3 regions of the Streptomyces sp. NPDC030838 genome follow, and region 3 is predicted to be linked to each of the others. Evidence: predicted binding sites of a transcription regulator. Region 3 holds the regulator's gene; each other region holds the start of a gene.
The links. Region 3 encodes HrcA, which represses chaperone genes, less so after heat shock. Its sites were predicted from a motif close to TTNGCACTCNGNNNNNCNGAGTGCNAA; they were not measured.
Positions count from the first base shown of each region.

Region 1: groL (chaperonin GroEL) is a predicted target of HrcA. The motif match lies at 3,462-3,488, and genes of this name have one in related genera.
Region 2: groES (co-chaperone GroES) is a predicted target of HrcA. The motif match lies at 4,750-4,776, and genes of this name have one in related genera.

Region 1 is NZ_JBVIED010000003.1:430,371-438,013, reverse strand. Features, by position in the region: gene ACZ42A_RS12510 (glucosyl-3-phosphoglycerate synthase) at 1-743, opposite strand, end outside; SAM riboswitch class I at 911-1,066, shown strand; gene thrC (threonine synthase) at 1,085-2,374, shown strand; gene ACZ42A_RS12500 (MoaD/ThiS family protein) at 2,458-2,736, shown strand; gene ACZ42A_RS12495 (cold-shock protein) at 3,145-3,348, shown strand; gene groL (chaperonin GroEL) at 3,651-5,273, shown strand; gene ACZ42A_RS12485 (NADH:flavin oxidoreductase) at 5,450-6,580, shown strand; gene ACZ42A_RS12480 (hypothetical protein) at 6,602-7,162, opposite strand; gene ACZ42A_RS12475 (DUF6571 family protein) at 7,159-7,643, opposite strand, start outside.
Region 2 is NZ_JBVIED010000002.1:449,258-456,900, forward strand. Features, by position in the region: gene ACZ42A_RS09055 (hypothetical protein) at 1-1,691, opposite strand, end outside; gene ACZ42A_RS09060 (ester cyclase) at 1,759-2,469, shown strand; gene groL (chaperonin GroEL) at 2,547-4,175, opposite strand; gene groES (co-chaperone GroES) at 4,295-4,603, opposite strand; gene ACZ42A_RS09075 (polysaccharide deacetylase family protein) at 4,844-5,626, opposite strand; gene ACZ42A_RS09080 (polysaccharide deacetylase family protein) at 5,623-6,528, opposite strand; gene ACZ42A_RS09085 (class I SAM-dependent methyltransferase) at 6,631-7,643, shown strand, end outside.
Region 3 is NZ_JBVIED010000001.1:849,818-857,460, reverse strand. Features, by position in the region: gene ACZ42A_RS03850 (SpoIIE family protein phosphatase) at 1-932, shown strand, start outside; gene hemW (radical SAM family heme chaperone HemW) at 979-2,211, shown strand; gene ACZ42A_RS03840 (DUF3097 domain-containing protein) at 2,232-3,035, opposite strand; gene ACZ42A_RS03835 (MBL fold metallo-hydrolase) at 3,068-3,799, opposite strand; gene hrcA (heat-inducible transcriptional repressor HrcA) at 3,963-4,979, shown strand; gene dnaJ (molecular chaperone DnaJ) at 4,980-6,116, shown strand; gene ACZ42A_RS03820 (nitronate monooxygenase) at 6,217-7,290, shown strand; gene ACZ42A_RS03815 (16S rRNA (uracil(1498)-N(3))-methyltransferase) at 7,287-7,643, shown strand, end outside.

The sequences.
Region 1 (7,643 bases), on a different contig from region 3:
TCCTGGTGGCGGTGCTTGCGCACCCCGACGTCGACCTGGGCGAGGGCGTCGAGGCCGACCAGGTGCAGCGCGTCGACCAGCATGCCCAGCTCCACGCCGTACCCGACGGGGAACGGCAGCTGCTCCAGCAGGGACCGGCGGGCCGCGTACTCGCCGCCGAGCGGCTGGACGAACCCGGCCAGCTGCGGCCAGTGCATGTTCAGCAGCGGGCGGGCCATCAGCTCGGTGACCCGGCCGCCCTGCCCGGCCGCGGCGCCCAGCGGACGGTCGTACATCGCCTTGACGAGGTCCACGTCCGGGTCGGTCAGCAGCGGGCCGACGATCCCGGAGACGAAGTCGGACGAGAAGTCCTTCAGGTCCGCGTCGACGAAGCAGACGATGTCACCGCTCGTCACGAGCAGGGACCGCCACAGCACCTCACCCTTTCCGGGGACGGCGGGGATGCGCGGCAGGATCTCGTCGCGGTGCACCACCCGGGCGCCCGCGGCGGCGGCCACCTCGGAGGTGCGGTCGGTGGAGCCCGAGTCGACGACGACGATCTCGTCGACCAGCGGGACCTGCCGCACCAGATCGTGGCGGATGGCGGCGACGATGTCGCCGACCGTCTCCTCCTCGTTGAGCGCGGGCAGCACGACACTGACCGTCTGGCCCGTGGCGCGTTTGGCGGCCAGGATCTTGTGGAGCGGGCGATCGGTCACGGACCAGGAGCGGGTGCTCAGCCAGCGCTCGACTTCTTCCAGCACAGTGCGCGGCTCCTCTGCGTTCTCTCGGCGAGTGGTGATCGGTCTGCGTTGTGATCCATCTCGCGGTTCGGACGACTATCTCAACTGTCCTGGCCTTCGGTTACAGTCTTGAACAACGCTGATGACCATCGCATGTCGGGGGTCGCTCGCGTTTTACAACCGCATACAGCTCATCCAGAGGGGCAGAGGGACACGGCCCGATGAAGCCCCGGCAACCCTCCAGCCGGTCTCGTAGATCACCGCTGATCATTTCGCGAGGCTCCCCGGCTAGGGAAGGTGCCAAATCCGTCTCACGGCGAAGTGCGTCGTGAGGAAGATGAGGAGAAAGGGCCTCGCCTCACATGGCTGTGCAGACTGTTGCAAGCACCACTGATTCCGCTTCCATTGTGGACCTCGGCCCCGCCGCGGCGCTCTCCTGTCGCGAGTGCGGCCACCGCGTCCCGCTCGGCCCGGTCTTCGCCTGCGAAGAGTGTTTCGGCCCGCTGGAGATCGCCTACGACTTCTCGGCGTACGACGCCGAGGAACTGCGTAAGCGCATCGAGGCGGGCCCCGCGAACATCTGGCGTTACGCGCCGCTGCTCCCCGTCCCGGCCGACGTGGCCGACAAGCCGAACCTGAACCCCGGCTGGACCAAGCTCGTCAAGGCCGACAACCTGGCGCGCGAACTCGGCGTCACCGGCGGCCTGTACGTGAAGGACGACTCCGGCAACCCGACCCACTCTTTCAAGGACCGCGTGGTCGCCCAGGCCCTGGAGGCCGCCCGCGCCTTCGGCTTCACCACCCTCTCCTGCTCCTCCACCGGCAACCTGGCGGGCGCGGTGGGTGCCGCCGCCGCCCGCGCCGGCTTCCGCTCCTGCGTGTTCATCCCGCACGACCTGGAGCAGGGCAAGGTCGTCATGGCCGCGGTCTACGGCGGCGAGCTGGTCGGCATCGAGGGCAACTACGACGATGTGAACCGCTTCTGCTCCGAGCTGATCGGCGACCCGGCGGGCGAGGGCTGGGGCTTCGTCAACGTCAACCTGCGGCCGTACTACGCGGAGGGCTCCAAGACCCTGGCGTACGAGATCTGCGAGCAGCTCGGCTGGCGGCTGCCGGACCAGATCGTCGTGCCCATCGCCTCCGGTTCCCAGCTCACGAAGATCGACAAGGGTCTCCAGGAGCTGATCAAGCTCGGGCTCGTCGAGGACAAGCCGTACAAGATCTTCGGCGCGCAGGCGGAGGGTTGCTCGCCGGTGTCGGCGGCGTTCAAGGCCGGCCACGATGTCGTCCGCCCGCAGAAGCCGAACACCATCGCCAAGTCGCTGGCGATCGGGAACCCGGCGGATGGTCCCTACGTGCTCGACATTGCGCGGCGCACGGGAGGTGCGGTGGAGGACGTCACGGACGAGCAGGTGGTCGACGCGATCAAGCTGCTCGCCCGGACCGAGGGGATCTTTGCGGAGACCGCCGGCGGGGTGACCGTCGGCGTCACGCGGAAGCTCATCGAGAACGGTGTCCTCGACCCCGCCAAGACCACCGTCGTCCTCAACACCGGCGACGGCCTCAAGACCCTCGACGCGGTGGCCGGTACGGGGCTGACGGCGACCATTCGGCCCAGCCTGGATTCGTTCCGTGAGGCCGGGCTCGTCTAGATCGTTGTTCGCTGCGGGCCGGTGGGGGCTGGTCGCGCAGTTCCCCGCGCCCCTTAGTCCCTCACCCTGACCGGAGGTTTCACGTGAGCGTCACTGTCCGCATCCCCACCATCCTGCGCACCTACACCGGTGGCCAGGCCGAGGTCGCCGCCGAAGGTGCCACCCTCGCCGAGGTCATCGCCGACCTGGAGAAGAACCACACCGGCATCGCCGCCCGGGTTCTGGACGACCAGGGCAAGCTGCGGCGGTTCGTCAACGTGTACGTCAACGACGACGACGTCCGGTTCGAGCAGGGGCTGGAGACGGCCACGCCGGACGGCGCGGGCGTGTCGATCATTCCGGCGGTGGCCGGCGGCTGCTGAGCCACACCTGTCACAGACCGTTCGTCGAATTGCCCCCTCCGTGAGAGAAGCGGAGGGGGCAATTCCATGTGATTGAGCGCGGTACAGTTGGGGAACCCGCTCCTCTTTCCGCGGAGAATCCGTGCTGAAGCTGCGTCGAGAAGCAGCCAAAATCAGCGGTGTTTTTGCGCCTTTCGCTCCTTTTGCCTGGCCCGAATTGCCCGGAAATCAGGTGAATTCTCCGTAAACAAGCGATCGATGCTGCCCGGATTTCTCGTCCGATTGACCTGTTGCAGACGGCAGTTGGACAGATACATTCAGCCGCGGTCGACGCGTTCCGGCGCACGCCCCCAACGACTGGGGGGTGAGGTCTGACCCGGATCCGCGAAGTGTGGATCTGTGCAAGGGCCAGTAATAGGGGAGTTAGGCATGGCTCAGGGCACCGTCAAGTGGTTCAACGCGGAGAAGGGGTACGGCTTCATCGCGGTCGACGGTGGTGCGGACGTCTTCGTCCACTACAGCGCGATCCAGATGGACGGGTACCGCACCCTGGAAGAGGGCCAGCGGGTCGAGTTCGAGATCTCGCAGGGCCAGAAGGGCCCGCAGGCCGACATGGTTCGCGTCACCGCCTGAACGTTCCATTGCGAAGGGCTCGCACCGCACGCCGGTGCGAGCCCTTCGGCGTGTCCGCCCGCCGTAGTCCTCTGTTCGCCCACCGCTGACTACCTGCCGGTCTCCGAGAGCCGCTTGCACTCGATGGGGGCGAGTGCTAATCATTGGCGTTAGCACTCTGAAGGTGAGAGTGACAAAGATGGACCGGGTCGGTGAGGCCGCAGGCCAGGTGGGGCAAGGAACCACGAGGCAGGCGAGCCGTCCGTCGCGGGCGCGGGCGCGGTCCGAAGTAATCACCCCCAGTCCTGGGAGGACCACTTCACATGGCCAAGATCATCGCGTTCGACGAGGAGGCGCGGCGCGGCCTCGAGCGCGGCATGAACCAGCTCGCGGACGCCGTCAAGGTGACCCTCGGCCCCAAGGGCCGTAACGTCGTCCTCGAGAAGAAGTGGGGCGCCCCCACGATCACCAACGACGGTGTCTCCATCGCCAAGGAGATCGAGCTCGAGGACCCGTACGAGAAGATCGGCGCCGAGCTGGTCAAGGAAGTCGCCAAGAAGACGGACGACGTCGCCGGTGACGGTACGACCACGGCCACCGTCCTCGCCCAGGCGCTGGTCCGCGAGGGTCTGCGCAACGTGGCCGCCGGTGCCAACCCGATGGCCCTGAAGCGCGGTATCGAGAAGGCCGTCGAGGCCGTCTCCGGCGCGCTGCTCGACCAGGCCAAGGAGGTCGAGACCAAGGAGCAGATCGCCTCCACGGCCTCCATCTCCGCCGCCGACACCCAGATCGGCGAGCTGATCGCCGAGGCCATGGACAAGGTCGGCAAGGAAGGCGTCATCACCGTCGAGGAGTCGCAGACCTTCGGTCTGGAGCTCGAGCTCACCGAGGGCATGCGCTTCGACAAGGGCTACATCTCCGCCTACTTCGCCACCGACATGGAGCGCATGGAGGCGGTGCTCGAGGACCCGTACATCCTCATCGCCAACTCCAAGGTCTCCAACGTCAAGGACCTGCTCCCGCTCCTGGAGAAGGTCATGCAGTCGGGCAAGCCGCTGCTGATCATCGCCGAGGACGTCGAGGGCGAGGCCCTGTCGACCCTGGTCGTCAACAAGATCCGCGGCACCTTCAAGTCCGTCGCCGTCAAGGCCCCGGGCTTCGGCGACCGCCGCAAGGCCATGCTCGGCGACATCGCCATCCTCACGGGCGGCGAGGTCATCTCCGAGGAGGTCGGCCTCAAGCTGGAGAACGCGACCCTGGACCTCCTGGGCCGCGCCCGCAAGGTCGTCATCACCAAGGACGAGACCACCATCGTCGACGGTGCCGGCTCCGCCGACCAGGTCGCGGGCCGTGTGAACCAGATCCGCGCCGAGATCGAGAACAGCGACTCGGACTACGACCGCGAGAAGCTCCAGGAGCGTCTGGCGAAGCTGGCCGGCGGCGTGGCCGTCATCAAGGCCGGTGCCGCCACCGAGGTGGAGCTCAAGGAGCGCAAGCACCGCATCGAGGACGCCGTCCGCAACGCGAAGGCGGCCGTCGAGGAGGGCATCGTCGCCGGTGGTGGCGTGGCCCTGCTGCAGGCCTCCCAGGTCTTCGAGAAGCTGGAGCTCGAGGGTGACGAGGCGACCGGCGCCCAGGCCGTGAAGCTCGCGCTCGAGGCCCCGCTGAAGCAGATCGCCGTCAACGCCGGCCTCGAGGGCGGCGTCGTGGTGGAGAAGGTGCGCAACCTGACCCCGGGCCACGGCCTGAACGCCGCGACCGGCGAGTACGTCGACCTGGTCAAGGAAGGCATCATCGACCCGGCCAAGGTGACGCGCTCCGCGCTGCAGAACGCCGCGTCGATCGCCGCGCTGTTCCTCACCACCGAGGCCGTCATCGCCGACAAGCCGGAGAAGGCCGCTGCCCCGGCCGGCGGCGGCATGCCGGGCGGTGACATGGACTTCTGATCGACCTGACGGTTGATCCGGTCCTTTTCCGAGGGCGGTGTCCCTGCCGAGAGGCGGGGGCGCCGCCCTCGGGCGTGTCCGGAGTCACAGACTCCGGGCGGAATGACGGCCAGGGCGGCCCAGTTGGTGTTCGTTGCATACGCACATACCGCCTGGTACCGCTAGGAGCCCCCCGAGTGACCGTCACCGCAGACTCCCCCTCCGCCCGTGCCGCGCAGATCCTCTCCCGCCCCGTCTCGATCAACGGCCTCACCGTCCGCAACCGGATCGCGATGGCGCCGATGACCCGTCAGTTCTCGCCGGGCGGCGTTCCCGGCGCGGACGTCGCCTCGTACTACGCCCGCCGCGCCGCCGCGGGCGTCGGCCTGATCGTCACCGAGGGCACCTACGTCGGCCACGACTCGGCCGGTGAGAGCGACCGTGTGCCGCGCTTCCACGGCGAGGAGCAGCTGGCCGGCTGGGCGAAGGTCGCCGAGGAGGTCCACGCGGCGGGCGGGAAGATCGTTCCGCAGCTGTGGCACATCGGCATGGTCCGCAAGGCCGGCCGGCCCCCGTTCCCCGAGGCCCCCGCCGTCGGCCCGTCCGGCCTGGGCCTCGACGGCTCGGAGGGCGCCGGCCAGGAGATGACCCAGCGGGACATCGACGACGTCATCGGCGCCTTCGCCGAGGCCGCCGCGGCGGCGGAGCGCATCGGCTTCGACGGCGTGGAGCTGCACGGCGCCCACGGCTATCTCCTCGACCAGTTCCTGTGGGCGGGCACCAACCGCCGTACCGACGTCTACGGGGGCGACCCCGTGGCCCGGGCCAGGTTCGCGGCCGAGATCGTCGCGGCGGTCCGCGAGACCGTTTCCCCGGACTTCCCGGTCCTCTTCCGCTACTCCCAGTGGAAGCAGGGCGCCTACGACGCCCGGCTCGCCGAGACCCCGGAGGAGCTGGAGGCCATCCTGACCCCGCTCGCCGCGGCCGGTGTGGACGCCTTCCACGCCTCCACCCGCCGCTACTGGCTGCCCGAGTTCGAGGGCTCCGACCTCAACCTGGCCGGCTGGACGAAGAAGCTCACCGGCAAGCAGACCATCACCGTCGGCTCGGTCGGCCTCGACGGCGACTTCATCCACGCCTTCGCGGGCCAGGGTGCCCCGGTCGGCAGCCTGGACAACCTCCTGGACCGCCTGGAGCGCGACGAGTTCGACCTGGTCGCCGTCGGCCGCGCGCTGCTCCAGGACCCGGAGTGGGCGGAGAAGGTGCTGGCGGGCCGGTTCGACGAGCTGAAGCCGTACGACGCCGCCGCGCTGAAGACGCTCAGCTGACGCCGGGACCCGGCCGGGGGTTCAGGGCGCGCAGCCCTGAGCCTTTTCCGCCGCCGGGAACCAGGACTTGAGGAACGCCAGGAGGGCATCCCGGCGTTCCTCGGTCTCCGAGGGGACCGGCTCCTCGCCCTCCAGCTGGACGAGCCCCACGAAGTCCCGGGGTTCTCCCTCGGCTGTGCACTCCACCGTGGCCTTGGCCCCCGCGTCCGCCACCGCGGCCGCGTCCCCGACCCCCTCGACGAGGGACGGGTCGCCGAGCCGCCGCAGGCCCCGGTCCTCCAGGGACACCGCGTCCCTGCCGGTACCCCGGTCCGTGACGTCTCCCGCCAGGTAGAGCACGAGCGCGTCGTCCACGCTCACCCGGCAGGACACGCTGCCCCGGCCCTTGTCGGTGCGGCTCTCGGTGAGCTTCTCGCCGTCGGGCAGCAGCGGCGCGAGCGCGTCGGCGTCCACGGGGACGCCGCACACCCGGTCGGGCACGGCGTAGTCCCCGGACCCGCCGCAGCCGACCGCCGCGGCGGCCAGCGCCACGGCCGCCGCGAGCGCACGCGTGCCGCGGCGCCGGGCTCGTCGCGCCGTCACTTGCCCACCAGCTTCTGCGCTCGGTCGTTCCCTCTGAACGCGGCGTCGTTGATCTCCTCGGTGATCGTGTAGCGGTTGCCGCCGTCCAGGTTGTTCTGGTTGGCGGCGATCCACTCGTCCGCCAGTGCCTGGAGCTGGCCCTCGCGCGCGGTGAAGGTGTCGCCCTTGATCCGCTGGTTCTCCTCGTTGATGCGCTGCTGCTCGTCCTGCTTCCAGGCCTCCACGACGACGCCGACACCCTTGTCGACGACAGGCCCGGCCACGGGGATGTAGCTCACCGCGGCGCCCACACCGCTCTCGACGAACTTCGCGGCCCAGGTCGGGTCCTCCTTGTCGACCTCCAGCGCCTGGTACCGCGCCTCCTCCAGGAAGCCCATCGTGCCGCCGGCCCGCATCAGGGTCTCGCGCGGGTCGCCGGGCTTGTCGTGGTGGAAGTCCCGGATGATCTCGTGGGTCAGGCCCTCGTTGAGCATGTTGTAGC
Region 2 (7,643 bases), on a different contig from region 3:
GCCGACGGTCCGGCCTCCCGGGCCAGGGCCTCCGCCCGGTCGAACCGTTCCGCCACCGCCCACGCGTCGACCATTTCGACGACCAGCATGCTCCGTTCATCGTGGTCGGCGGGAGCTCGCACCATCGCTTCCGCCCGCTCGTACTGCCCGAGCAGCGCGGTCGCCCGGACGATCGCACGCCTCGCCCCGCCCAGGTTGGCGTCCTGCGGCCGCACTCCGCCGGCCGCCAGCTCGGCCTCCGCTTCCGCGAGCAGCGCGCGGGCGTAAGAGCGGTCCGCCGTGACAGCGGCGATCTCGGCGAGGGCCCTGGCCCGGGTAGGGCGTCCCGGGATGGCCCGCGCCAGCGCCTCGCCGCGCTGCGGCTGCCCCACATGCACCCACGCAACGCAGAGTTCCGCCGGGATCGCGAAGTTCCGGTCCCGCAGTCGGGTCCGCTGTCTGGCCAGGCGTAGCAGCAGCAACAGATCGACGGGCTCCGCACCGGCCACCCGCTCCGCCGTCTCCCGGATCTCCCCGAGCGCCGCCGCGTCCCCGCCCGTCGCCTCCAGCATCCGGTCGTGGCGTACGGCGTCCAGGGCGCACTCCGCCATGCCCGCCACGTCGTCCGCCGCCCGCAGCATGCGGAAGTGGCCCCGCAGCAGGTACTCCGGTGTCTCCTCCGGCCAGCCGCGCTCCCGCCATGCGCCGGCCCAGGCGGCCAGGCGGTCGCGGCAGCGGCGTAGCTCCGCCTCCCCCAGCATCTCCACCGCCTGCGCCTGAAGCTCCTCGTGCCCCAGCAGATACACACCCGCCCGCACCGCGAAGGTCCGCCCCGTGCGGGTGCGCAGTGCGTCCCGGACCCGGTAGGCCACCGCCCCGGTCAGCTCGGTCAGGTCGTCCGCCGTGAGGCCGCCGCCCGCGGCGGTCACCAGGGCCAGCAGCTCGTGGTCGAGGCCACCCACCGCGATCAGCTGCTTCAGTTCGCGTTCCGCCTCGGTGCGGATGACCTGGGCGTGGGGAGAGGGGGTGAGGGTGCGGATGATCGCGGGGTCGCGCAGGGGGTGGTCGGTGGGGACGTCGCCGGGGAGGGGCGGGTTGAGGCGGCCGGCGACCACCACGCGCATCCCCGCCTCGGGGCGGGCGGGCAGCAGGCCGGCGATGCTGTGGGCGTCGGGGCCGGTGGTGACGCCGCGGTCCTCGTCGAGGCCATCGACCAGGAGGACCAGGCGTTCGCCGCGCGCCTCGCAGGTGCGTGCGGCGGCGCCGTAGAGGTGGAGGAGGTGGGCCTCGCGGGTCGCCTCGGTGAGGTGGGCGGGCAGGGCCTCGCCGGCCAGCTCCGCGAGCTGTTCCAGGACGACGTCGACGTAGGCCGTGACGTCGTTCTGCGCGCCGAGGCGGGCCGTGACGAAGAAGGGGACGAGGCGCACGCCGCGCGGGGGATGGAGAGTGAACCAGGACAGCAGTGCCGTTTTGCCGGCCCAGGCCTCGGCGCGCCACCAGGTGTACGCCGGGCCGGAGTCGGACGTGCAGAAGGCCGCCAGATCGGCCAACTCCGGGTCGCGGTCGAGGAGTCGTGCCGGGGCGATACGCCGCACCTGTTCCGCGTAGGCGGACCGGACCGGCGGGGCGAGCTGGACGTGGTTGTGGTCTCCCGTGACCGCCACCCCGATGTCGCGGCCCGCGGCCACCGAGCGTTTCCCCCACCAACGCATGCCGTCATGATGCCAAAGGAGGACAATGGTGCTGATCACCCGGACCCGGAGGGCCGGAGGCGGCACCATGACCTTCGTACAGCTCATCGACTGCAAAACCAACCGGTTCGACGAGATGAACCGGCTGATGGACAAGTGGGTCGAGCAGACCAAGGGGAAACGGACCGCGACGCACAGTGTGATCGGGAAGGACCGGTCGGACGCGTCGCACTTCATCGAGATCGTGGAGTTTCCGTCGTACGAGGAGGCGATGCGGAATTCCGAGCTCCCTGAGACGGACCGGATCTTCCGGGAGATGGTCGCGCTCTGCGACGAGATGCCGACGTTCACGGATCTGGACGTGGTGCGCGACGAGCAGCTGTTCACCACGACCGTGCGGCGCTTCTTCGAGCTGCTGGCCACGCCCGGGAGTGAGCCTCCGCCGCTGGACGAGGTGATGGCGGAGCACTATCACGATCACGATCCGGCGAATCTGGAGGACGCGATCGGGATGGACCACATGCGGCGGCAGATCCGGGTCTGGCGGGACGGGTTCGATTTCCGCTTCAGCATCGAGGATCTGATCGCCGAGGGCGACCGGGTGTGCGCGCGCTGGTTCTGGAAGGGCCGGCACAAGGGCGAGTTCCTGGGGATTCCGGCCACCGGGAAGGAAGTCTCGATGAGCGGTACGACCGTCTTCCGGTGCAGCGGGGACGGGAAGCTCGTCGAGGGCTGGTGGGAGTACGACCGGCTGGGGCTGATGGAGCAGCTGGGGGTCTTCGAGGAGATGGAGAGGTGAGCGGGGCGTAGGGCCCGCGAGGGGAAACGGGGAGGCCCGGCACCGTGGGGTGCCGGGCCTTCCTGTGAGGCGGTGCGTCAGTGCGCGTGGCCGTGGCCGTGGCCGTGACCCGCGGCCGGCTCCTCCTCTTCCTTCTTCTCGACGACCAGGGTCTCGGTCGTGAGGAGGAGGGAGGCGATGGAGGCGGCGTTCTCCAGGGCGGAGCGGGTGACCTTCACCGGGTCGATGACGCCCTGCTTGACCAGGTCGCCGTACTCGCCGGTGGCGGCGTTGTAGCCGCTGCCCTTCTCCAGCTCGGCGACCTTGGAGACGATGACGTAGCCCTCCAGGCCGGCGTTCTCGGCGATCCAGCGCAGCGGCTCGACGGCGGCCTTGCGGACGACGGCGACACCGGTGGCCTCGTCGCCCTCCTTGCCGAGGTTGCCCTCGAGGACCTTCACCGCGTGGACGAGCGCGGAGCCACCACCGGAGACGATGCCCTCCTCGACCGCGGCGCGGGTCGCGGAGATGGCGTCCTCCAGACGGTGCTTCTTCTCCTTCAGCTCCACCTCGGTGGCGGCGCCGACCTTGATCACGCACACGCCGCCGGCCAGCTTCGCGAGGCGCTCCTGGAGCTTCTCGCGGTCCCAGTCGGAGTCGGTGTTCTCGATCTCGGCCTTGATCTGGGCGACGCGGCCCTGGACGTCCTCGGACTTGCCGGCGCCGTCCACGATGGTCGTGTCGTCCTTGGTGACCGTCACGCGGCGGGCGGTGCCCAGCACGTCCAGGCCGACCTGGTCGAGCTTGAGGCCGACCTCCTCGGAGATGACCGTGGCGCCGGTGAGGACCGCCATGTCCTGGAGCATCGCCTTGCGGCGGTCGCCGAAGCCCGGGGCCTTCACGGCGGTGGCGTTGAAGGTGCCGCGGATCTTGTTGACGACGAGGGTGGAGAGGGCCTCGCCCTCCACGTCCTCGGCAATGATCAGCAGCGGCTTGGAGGCGTTCGACTGGATGATCTTCTCCAGCAGCGGCAGGAGGTCCGCGATGGCGGAGATCTTGCCCTGGTGGATGAGGATGTACGGGTCGTCGAGGACGGCCTCCATGCGCTCCTGGTCCGTCACGAAGTACGGCGACAGGTAGCCCTTGTCGAAGGCCATGCCCTCGGTGAAGTCCAGCTCCAGGCCGAAGGTGTTGGACTCCTCGACGGTGATGACACCGTCCTTGCCGACCTTGTCCATCGCCTCGGCGATCAGCTCGCCGACCTGCTGGTCCTGGGCGGACAGCGCGGCGACGGCGGCGATGTCGGACTTCTCGTCGATCGGGCGGGCGGTGGCCAGCAGATCGTCGGAGACGGCCTTGACCGCGGCGTCGATGCCCTTCTTCAGGGCGGCCGGGGAGGCACCGGCGGCGACGTTCTTCAGGCCCTCGCGGACCAGCGCCTGGGCCAGGACGGTGGCGGTGGTGGTGCCGTCACCAGCGATGTCGTTGGTCTTGGTCGCCACCTCCTTCACCAGCTGGGCACCGAGGTTCTCGTACGGGTCCTCGACCTCGACCTCGCGGGCGATGGTGACACCGTCGTTGGTGATGGTGGGAGCGCCGAACTTCTTGTCGATGACGACGTTGCGGCCCTTGGGGCCGATCGTCACCTTGACCGTGTCGGCAAGCTTGTTGACGCCGCGCTCGAGGGCGCGACGGGCGTCCTCGTCGAACTTCAGGATCTTCGCCATGACAGCGGGAGCCCTCTCGAAATCTGTGGGTGAAAGCGACTGCGCCCCAGGCGCCCGGCTTCTTATCGGTCGCGGGGGCCAGGGGCGCAGCTCAGAGCGAAATGCGTCGAGGTGACGACTTACTTCTCGATGATCGCGAGGACGTCGCGAGCCGAGAGGACGAGGTACTCCTCGCCGTTGTACTTCACCTCGGTGCCGCCGTACTTGCTGTACAGCACGATGTCGCCGGTCTTGACGTCGAGCGGGAGGCGCTCGCCGTTCTCGAAGCGGCCCGGGCCCACGGCCAGGACGACGCCCTCCTGGGGCTTCTCCTTGGCGGTGTCCGGAATGACCAGGCCAGAGGCCGTGGTCTGCTCGGCGTCCAGCGGCTGGACCACGATGCGGTCCTCAAGCGGCTTGATGGCAACCTTGGAGCTGGCGGTCGTCACGATCCGACCTCCCCCTTCGGAGATCTCACGGGGTTAACTGTCTGAGGTGGCGACCAGGTCGATCCGTCGTCGCGGGTGCCGGACCTGCCCGTCGCTTTGTTGGCACTCTCCCAGGGGGAGTGCCAGAGCCGAGACTATGACCGCGATTAGCACTCGGTCAAGCGGAGTGCCAATTGCCGACGGCGCGTCGGCCGAAGCGGTGCGTGAACCCGCGGTTCCGCAGCGCGCCGAGCGCCGCGCTCACAGGTAGTCGTCCAGCCGCCCCACGGTCAGCCCTTCTTCCTGGATCCGGCGCAGCAGCCGTACGGTCCGCTCTTTCAGCGTCGGTGTCAGCGTCTCGGTCGCCGGGACGGCGATGATGTCGCCGGGGCGCAGGCGGGGCGTCCCGGTGGCGAAGGCGAGGTCGGTGGCGGCCATGGTGGCGCGCCAGAGGACCACCGCGCGGACGCCGCAGTCCGCCGCCGCGCGCAGGGTGGTGGTGTCGTACGTGCCGTAGGGCGGGCGGAAGAGGTGGGGGCGGACGCCGAAGCGGGCGTGGAGTTTGTGCTGCTGGCCGCAGATCTCGGCGCGCTGGCCGGCGTACGGCAGACCGCGCAGCGCGGCGTGGTCGAGGGTGTGGTTCTGCAGGCCGGCGCCGACCGCGCGCAGGCGCGCGAAGTGGCCGTAGCCGGGGCCGGCGACGCTGTCGGTGAGGAACATGGTGACCGGCAGGCGCAGTTCGCGGACCAGGTCGACGAAGCGCGGGTCCTTCTCGGCGCCGTCGTCGTAGGTGAGGAAGACGACCCTGTCGCGGGTGCGGACGCGGTCCACGACCGGCGGGAGGGCGGTCGTGGGCAGGGCGGGCCGCACGGTCGGCCTGGGGGGCGGCGACAGCGGGGCGGCCAGACCCCAGCGCAGGTGGGGCGGAGCGGAGGGGGCCGGGCGGTCGGCCGCCGGGCCCGGCGCGCCTCCCCCGGCCGCCGTGCAGCCGGCCAGCAGCAGGAGGAGGGCCACGGCCGGACCGGTGGCCCGGCGCGGGCTCACAGGTAGTCCTCCAGGCGGGCCACGGCGTATCCCTCGGCGGTGACCTTGTCCAGGAACCGGCGGATCATGTCGGGCATGGTGCCGTCCCAGTCGTTCAGGCCGCGGAAGTGGCTGAGGACGATGTCGCCGGGATGGATGCGCCGGTCCCACTCGCGGTACTCCCAGCGGTCGACGAAGACCTCCTCGTTCCACAGGGGCACGTGCGTCACCCCGCAGGCCTTGGCGGCCAGCAGGGTGTCCCGGTTGTAGTTGCCGAAGGGCGGGCGGAAGAGGAGCGGGCGCTTGCCGTAGCGCTCCTCGATGACGTCCTGCATGCCGCAGATCTCGTGCTTCTGACGGGCGTAGGACAGTCCGGGCATGTAGGGGTGGCGGAGGGTGTGGTTGTTCAGCCGGACTCCCCCGTTCTGCATGCGCTCGAAGTAGCCGTAGTCCTCGCTGACCAGGTAGTCGCTGAGGAAGGCGGTGTACGGGACCTTCAGGTCGCTCATCATCCGCAGGAACGCCGGGTCTTTCTCGGCGCCGTCGTCGATGGTGAGGAAGACGATCTTGTGCTTGGTCGGGACGGTGGTGAAGACGGGCGGGAGGCCCAGCTCCTCGTGGTCGTCGACCTCGAAGCCCGCGCGGGTGGTGATCCTGGGCTTCTTCGCCGGGGGCGGCGGGGCCGTGAGCGGGACCTGCTTCAGGCCCCAGCGCCGCGCGGCGGCGGCGCGGGAGGCGTAGGAGTCGGGCGTCTCGCCGGATGCCCCGTGGGGCGGCTGCTGGCCCGCGGCGGGGCCGACATTCGTCGCGTCGCCGCCCAGGGCACAGCCGGAGACGATCGCCGCGGCGGCGAGGACGGCGGCGCCCGCGCGAAGACGGACGCCATACGCCCCGCTTTTGTCATTTTGTACTACTAGTCGCATGGTGCCGGATCTTCCCAGCCGTCACCCGCGTTCCCCGGGCGACACCGCCACCGGCGGCGCACCATCCACCGACTGGCCGACAATGAGCCCGTGGACAACCCGGTGAACGACCTGAACACCCTGCGCACCCCCGAGGGCGCCGCCCTCCTCGACGAGGTGCGCGGCACCGACCCCGCGCACGAACTCGCCGTCGCCACCCGGCTGCGCCGCGAGCACCCGGCCGAACTGGTCTCGGCCGCCCTCGGGCAGGCGCGGCTGCGGCAGCGGGCGGTGGCGAAGTTCGGGGCCGAGGACGCGGGGCGGATGTTCTTCACGCCCCACGGGGTCGAGCAGTCGACCCGGGCGAGCGTCGCCGCGTACCGGGCGCGGCGGATGCGGGAGCTGGGCGTCACCTCCGTCGCCGACCTGTGCTGCGGGATCGGCGGGGACGCGATCGCGCTGGCCCGGGCCGGGATCCGGGTGCTCGCCGTGGACCGGGATCCGGTGACCGTGGCGGTGGCCCGGGCGAACGCCGAGGAGCTGGGCCTCGCGGACCTGATCGAGGTGCGGGAGGCGGACGTCACGGAGGTCGACACGGGCGGCTGTGACGCCGTGTTCGTCGACCCGGCCCGGCGCGGCGGCCGCGGCCGCATCTTCGACCCCGAGGCCTACTCGCCGCCGCTGTCCTGGGCCGTCGAGGCCGCCCGGCGGGCCCCGCACGCCGCCCTCAAGGTGGCGCCCGGCATCCCGCACGAGGCGGTCCCGGACACCGCCGAGGCCGAGTGGATCTCGGACGGCGGGGACGTGAAGGAGGCGGTGCTGTGGTTCGGCACCGCGCCCGGGCTGGTGCGGGCCACCCTGCTGCCCGGGCCGCGCACGCTGACCGGCCGCGGCCTCGCCGACCCGGCCGTGCGTCCGGTCGGGCGGTATCTCTACGAGCCGGACGGTGCCGTCATCCGGGCGCATCTGGTCGCCGAGGTGGCCGAGGAGGTCGGCGGCGGGCTGCTCGACCCGACCATCGCGTACGTCACGGCCGACGAACCGCGCCCCACGCCGTACGCCACGGCGTACGAGATCACCGACCACCTCCCCTTCAACGCCAAGAAGCTGAAGGCACTGCTGCGGGAACGGCAGGT
Region 3 (7,643 bases):
CCGGCGGCCGGCCCCTCGGCACGCTCGTCCTCGGCCGCGCCGGGACCGCGCGCTTCCCCGACGAGGTCACCGGGCTGGTGGAGGACCTGAGCCGGAGGGTGGCGCTGGCCATCGGGGCGGCGCGGCAGTACGCCCGGCAGGCCACCATCAGCGCCGTACTCCAGCGCGGACTGCTGCCCGGCGCGGTCGCCGAGATCCCCGGCATGCGCAGCGCGCTCGTCCACGAGCCCTGCGACAAGGGCGGACCGAGCGGCGACTTCTACGACCTCTTCCCGGCCGGTGACGGCCGCTGGTGCTTCGCCGTCGGCGACGTCCAGGGCAAGGGGCCCGAGGCCGCCGTCGTCATCGGCCTGGCCCGCCCCTGGCTGCGGCTGCTGGCCCGCGAGGGCTACCGCGTCGCCGACGTCCTCGACCGCCTCAACCAGCTCCTCCTCGACGACGCCACCGAGGCCGCCGACGCCGCCGCCCGCGCCCTCGTCGGCCCCGTCGGCCCCGGCGACGGCCCGCAGACCCGCTTCCTGTCCCTGCTGTACGGCGAACTCGTGCCCCTGGAAGGCGGCGGCGTCCGCTGCACCCTCGCCTCCGCCGGGCACCCGCTGCCGCTGCTCCTCGGCCCCGACGGCGGCGTCCGCACCGTCGCCCGCCCGCAGACCCTGCTCGGTGTCGTCGAGGACGAGACGTACATCAGCGAGACCTTCGAGCTGGACCCCGGCGACACCCTGCTCTGTGTCACCGACGGCGTCACCGAGCGGCGCTGCGGCACTCGCCAGTTCGACGACGGCGACGGGCTGGCGGCGGCGCTGGCCGGCTGCGCGGGCCTGAGCGCGGAGCTGATCGCCGAGCGGATCCGGCAGCAGGTGCACGACTTCGGCGGTACGCCGCCGGAGGACGATCTCGCGCTGCTGGTGCTCCAGGCGGAGCGGCCGTCGTAGGACGGACAGTCGTAGGACGGGTCAGCGGTGCGGGACAATGGAGGACATGCCTTCCGCACTCCCCGACGGCGAGCCCGTCCCCGCCGACGGCGCGCTGCCCGCGTCCGCGCTCGCCGGGGCGGCCGACCGCCCCCTCGGGTTCTATCTGCACGTCCCCTACTGCGCGACCCGCTGCGGCTACTGCGACTTCAACACCTACACCGCCACCGAGCTGCGCGGCACCGGCGGCGTGCTCGCCTCCCGCGACAACTACGCCGACACCCTGATCGACGAGATCCGCCTCTCCCGCAAGGTCCTCGGCGACGACCCACGCGAGGTCCGCACGGTCTTCGTCGGCGGCGGTACGCCGACGCTGCTGGCCGCCAGTGATCTCGTACGGATGCTGGGGGCGATCCGCGAGGAGTTCGGGCTGGCGGCGGACGCGGAGGTGACGACGGAGGCGAACCCGGAGTCCGTGGACCCCGCCTACCTGGCGGAACTGCGGGAGGGCGGCTTCAACCGGATCTCCTTCGGCATGCAGAGCGCGAAGCAGCACGTCCTGAAGGTGCTGGACCGCACGCACACCCCCGGCCGCCCGGAGGCGTGCGTCGCGGAGGCCCGCGCGGCGGGCTTCGAGCACGTCAACCTGGACCTGATCTACGGCACCCCGGGCGAGTCCGACGACGACTGGCGGGCTTCCCTGGACGCGGCGCTGGGCGCCGGGCCGGACCACATCAGCGCGTATGCCCTGATCGTGGAGGAGGGCACGCAGCTGGCGCGGCGGATTCGCCGTGGCGAGGTGCCGATGACCGACGACGACGTCCACGCCGATCGCTACCTGATCGCCGAGGAGCGGCTCTCGGAGGCGGGCTACGACTGGTACGAGGTGTCCAACTGGGCCACCTCCGAGTCGGGCCGCTGCCTGCACAACGAGCTGTACTGGCGCGGCGCCGACTGGTGGGGCGCGGGCCCCGGTGCGCACAGCCACGTGGGCGGGGTGCGGTGGTGGAACGTCAAGCATCCGGGCGCGTACGCGGCGGCGCTGGCGGAGGGGCGTTCGCCGGGGGCCGGGCGTGAGGTGCTCTCGGAGGAGGACCGGCGGGTCGAGCGCATCCTGCTGGAGCTGCGGCTGCGGGACGGCGTACCGCTGAGCCTGCTTCGGGAGGAAGGGCTCCAGGCCTCCCGCCGGGCGCTGTCCGAGGGACTGCTTCAGGAGGGGCCGTACGAGGAGGGGCGTGCGGTGCTGACGCTGCGGGGGCGGTTGCTGGCGGATGCGGTGGTACGGGAACTGGTGGACTGAAGGTCAACGAGCGGCAGCCTTCAGGGCACGGTCACGTGATCGATGAGACGCTCGACACACCCCAGCAGCTCCGGCTCCAAGTCCTTGTAAGACCCCACCCGCTTCAGAATCGCCTGCCACACCGCCCCGGTGTTCTCCGACGGCCACCCCAGCGCCCGGCACACCCCCGTCTTCCAGTCCTGTCCGCGAGGGACCTCCGGCCACCCGGCGATCCCCAGGGACGACGGCTTCACCGCCTGCCAGATGTCGATGTAGGGGTGGCCGACCACCAGCGCGTGCTCGCTGGTCACCGAGTGCGCGATACGCCACTCCTTCGAACCCGGCACCAGGTGGTCCACCAGCACCCCCAGCCGCGCGTCCGGGCCCGGAGCGAAGTCCTCCACGATCCTCGGCAGGTCGTCCACGCCCTCCAGGTACTCCACGACCACGCCCTCGATGCGCAGATCGTCGCCCCACACCTTCTCGACCAGCTCGGCGTCGTGGCGGCCCTCGACGTAGATACGGCCGGCGCGGGCCACGCGGGCGCGGGCGCCGGGGACGGCCACCGAGCCGGAGGCGGTACGGGTGGGACGCAGCGGCCCGGAAGACGGTCGCACCAGCGTCACCACCCTCCCCTCCAGCAGGAACCCGCGCGGCTCCAGCGGAAACACCCGGTGCTTGCCGAAGCGGTCCTCCAGGGTGACCGTGCCCGCCTCGCAGCGGATCACCGCGCCGCAGAAGCCGGTCCCGGGCTCCTCGACCACCAGGCCGGGCTCCGCCGGGACCTCCGGGACGGGCTGGGGCTTCTTCCAGGGCGGGGTCAGGTCCGGAGAGTACTGGCGCATTCGAATGACGATATGGACAGCCCCGTACGCGTTCAGCGCGACACGCCGAAACGGGTCGCCAGGGCGTCGCGCTGGCGTCGTACGAAGGCCGCGTCGACCACCGCCCCGTGCCCGGGGACGTAGACCGCGTCCTCGCCGCCCAGCGCCAGCAGCCGGTCCAGGGCGTCCGGCCAGCGGGACGGGACGGAGTCCGGGCCCGCCTGCGGTTCGCCGGACTCCTCCACCAGGTCGCCGCAGAAGACGACCTCCGTCTCGCCGGGGACGAGGACCGCGAGGTCGTGGGCCGTGTGGCCGGGGCCGACGTTGGCGAGCAGGACCTGCCGGCCGCCGCCGAGGTCGAGGGTCCACTCGCCCGAGACGTGGTGGCGCGGGGCCACCAGGGTGTCGGCCGCCTCCGTGGCCGTCGCGAAGTCCAGACCGTTGCGGACCGCGTCCGACCGCAGCTCCTCCCGGGCCCGCCGGGAGGTCAGCGCCGCGTCCACGCCGACCGCCCCGAAGACCTCCGCGCCCGCCAGTGCCGCCGCCCCGAAGACATGGTCGAAGTGGGGATGGGTGAGCGCGAGATGGGTCACACGGTGCCCGGCCAGCTCCTCCGCCTCCGCGCGCAGCCGGGCGCCCTCCGCGAGGCTGGAACCCGCGTCGATCAGCAGCGCCGTGCCCTGCCCGAGGACCAGTCCCGCCGTGCAGTCCCAGCCGGGCAGACGGCACCGGCCGACCCCGGTCGCCAGCCGTTCCCATCCCAGCTCTTCCCAAGTCAGCGTCATACCGCGACGCTAACCGTGACGCCCCCGAGGTCACGACCTCGCAGGACCGGCCTTGCCCGGGGCGTACCCGACGGCCGTACACTGGGCCGGGTAAGGCTGGCACTCGCATGCGCCGAGTGCCAGGGGGAGCGCCAAGGGGACGAACCGCTGGAGGTGTGCGCGGATGCTCAGTGAACGACGGCTGCAGGTATTGCGCGCCATCGTCCAGGACTACGTCGGTACCGAGGAGCCGGTCGGCTCCAAGGCGCTCACCGAGCGGCACAACCTCGGCGTCTCGCCGGCCACGGTCCGCAACGACATGGCCGCCCTGGAGGACGAGGGGTACATCGCCCAGCCGCACACCAGCGCCGGGCGCATCCCCACCGACAAGGGCTACCGGCTCTTCGTCGACAAGCTCGCCGAGGTCAAGCCGCTCACCGCGCCCGAGCGGCGCGCGATCCAGAACTTCCTCGACGGCGCCGTCGACCTCGACGACGTCGTGGCCCGCACGGTGCGGCTGCTGGCGCAGCTGACCCGGCAGGTCGCGGTCGTGCAGTACCCGTCGCTGACCCGGTCCACGGTGCGGCACGTGGAACTGCTGTCGATGGCACCCGCGCGGGTGATGCTGGTCCTGATCACCGACACCGGACGGGTCGAGCAGCGGATGATCGACTGCCCGGCGCCGTTCGGCGAGACGTCCCTGGCGGATCTGCGGGCGCGGCTGAACAGCCGGGTCGCCGGCCGCCGTTTCACGGATGTGCCGCAGCTGGTGCAGGATCTCCCCGAGGGCTTCGAGCTGGAGGATCGCGGCACCGTGCAGACGGTGCTCTCCACCCTGCTGGAGACGCTGGTCGAGCAGACCGAGGAGCGGCTGATGATCGGCGGCACCGCCAATCTGACCCGCTTCGGACATGACTTCCCCCTCACCATCCGGCCCGTCCTGGAGGCGCTGGAGGAGCAGGTGGTGCTCCTCAAGTTGCTGGGCGAGGCGAAGGATTCGGGCATGACCGTGCGCATCGGTCACGAGAACGCCCATGAGGGACTCAACTCCACGTCGGTGGTGTCGGTCGGCTACGGTTCGGGCGGCGAGGCAGTCGCCAAGCTCGGCGTGGTCGGACCGACCCGCATGGATTACCCGGGAACGATGGGAGCGGTACGAGCGGTGGCACGGTACGTCGGACAGATCCTGGCGGAGTCGTAGGTGGCCACGGACTATTACGCCGTTCTCGGCGTGCGCCGCGACGCGTCGCAGGAGGAGATCAAGAAGGCCTTCCGGCGGCTCGCTCGCGAGCTGCACCCTGACGTCAACCCCGATCCGAAGACGCAGGAGCGGTTCAAGGAGATCAACGCCGCCTACGAGGTGCTGTCGGACCCGCAGAAGAAGCAGGTCTACGACCTCGGCGGCGACCCTCTCTCGCAGAGCGGCGCCGCGGGTGCCGGTGGCTTCGGCGCGGGCGGCTTCGGGAACTTCTCCGACATCATGGACGCGTTCTTCGGCACGGCGTCGCAGCGCGGGCCGCGCTCGCGGACGCGCCGCGGCCAGGACGCGATGATCCGGATCGAGGTCGAGCTCGACGAGGCGGCCTTCGGCACCACCAAGGACATCCAGGTCGACACCGCGATCGTCTGCTCCACGTGCAGCGGCGAGGGCGCGGCGCCGGGCACCTCGGCGCAGACGTGTGACATGTGCCGCGGCCGGGGTGAGGTCTCGCAGGTCACCCGGTCCTTCCTGGGCCAGGTCATGACCTCGCGGCCGTGCCCGCAGTGCCAGGGCTTCGGCACGGTCGTGCCGAACCCATGCCCGGAGTGCGCCGGCGACGGCCGCGTCCGCTCCCGCCGGACCCTGACGGTGAAGATCCCGGCCGGTGTCGACAACGGCACGCGGATCCAGCTCGCGGGTGAGGGCGAGGTCGGCCCGGGCGGCGGTCCTGCCGGTGACCTGTACGTGGAGATCCACGAACTCCCGCACCCGGTCTTCCAGCGCCGCGGCGACGACCTGCACTGCACGGTCACCATCCCCATGACGGCGGCGGCCCTCGGCACCAAGGTGCCGCTGGAGACGCTGGACGGCATGGAGGAGGTCGACATCCGCCCGGGCACCCAGTCCGGCCAGTCGATCCCGCTGCACGGCCGGGGCGTCACGCATCTGCGCGGCGGCGGCCGGGGCGACCTCGTCGTGCACGTCGAGGTGCAGACCCCGAGCAAGCTCGACCCCGAGCAGGAGCGCCTGCTGCGCGAGCTGGCGAAACTGCGCGGCGAGGAGCGCCCGCAGGGGCAGTTCCAGCCGGGGCAGCAGGGCTTGTTCTCGCGGTTGAAGGATGCCTTCAACGGGCGCTGAGGCTCGGTCGGGCCGGGGCGGAGCCGAGCGGGTGCCGGTGGTCTATGCCAGTTGGGCGCCCGGTTTCGGACTTGTTCGGAGGACGTGACACCATGCCGTCATGTCCTCCGCACTGACCGATCTCTTCCCCCACCCGATCGTGCAGGCCCCCATGGCGGGCGGCGTCTCCGTGCCGCAGCTCGCCGCGGCCGTGTCCGAGGCCGGGGGGCTCGGCTTCCTGGCCGCCGGGTACAAGACGGCCGACGGCATGTACCAGGAGATCAAGCAGCTGCGGGGGCTGACGAGCCGCCCCTTCGGCGTGAACCTGTTCATGCCGCAGCCGGAGTATGCCGAGCCCGCCGCCGTGGACGTCTACGCCCATCAGCTGGCCGGCGAGGCCGCCTGGTACGAGACCGAGCTGGGCGACCCGGACAGCGGCCGGGACGACGGTTACGACGCCAAGCTCGCGGTGTTGCTGGACAACCCGGTGCCGGTCGTCTCCTTCCACTTCGGGGTGCCCAGCCGGGACGTCCTGGACGCCCTGCGCCGGGCCGGAACGTTCACCCTCGTCACCGCCACCACCGCCGACGAGGCCCGCGCCGTCGAGCAGGCCGGGGCCGACGCGGTGATCGTGCAGGGCGTGGAGGCGGGCGGCCACCAGGGCACCCACCGGGACATCCCCGAGAACGACGGCTCCGGCATCGGGCTGCTGTCGCTGATCGCCCAGGTCCGCGAGGCGGTCCGGCTGCCCTTGGTCGCCGCGGGCGGCATCATGCGCGGCAGCCAGATCGCCGCCGCCCTCGCCGCGGGCGCGAGCGCCGCCCAGCTCGGCACCGCCTTCCTCGCCACCCCCGAGTCGGGCGCCCAGGCCGTGCACAAGCAGGCGCTGACCAACCCGCTGTTCACCCGCACCGAACTCACCCGCGCCTTCTCCGGCCGTCCCGCGCGCGGTCTCGTCAACCGGTTCATGCGCGAGCACGGGCCCTACGCCCCCGCCGCCTACCCGGAGATCCACCACCTCACCTCCCCGCTGCGCAAGGCCGCCGCCAAGGCCGGTGACGCGCAGGGCATGGCGCTGTGGGCGGGGCAGGGCCACCGCATGGCGCGCGACCTGCCCGCCGGTCAGCTGGTGGAGGTGCTGGCGGCCGAACTGGCGGCGGCCCGGACAGCGTTGTCGGCCGGAGGTGCGGCATGACGGCACCGGTGTTCGTGGTCGACCACTTCGACGCGGGCGGCGGCGGCCGCTACGTCCTCGACGGCCCCGAAGGACGGCACGCCGTCTCCGTGAAGCGGCTGCGGCCCGGCGAGGACGTCATCCTCACCGACGGCGCCGGACGCTGGGCGGAGTGCGTGGTGCTCGACACCGAGGGCAAGGACCGCCTCATCGTCCACATGGACTCCTACTCCGAGGAGCCCCCGCCGCAGCCCCGCATCACCGTCGTCCAGGCCCTGCCCAAGGGCGACCGCGGTGAACTCGCCGTCGAGACCATGACCGAGGTCGGCGTCGACGCGATCGTGCCCTGGCAGGCCGCCCGCTGCATCACCCAG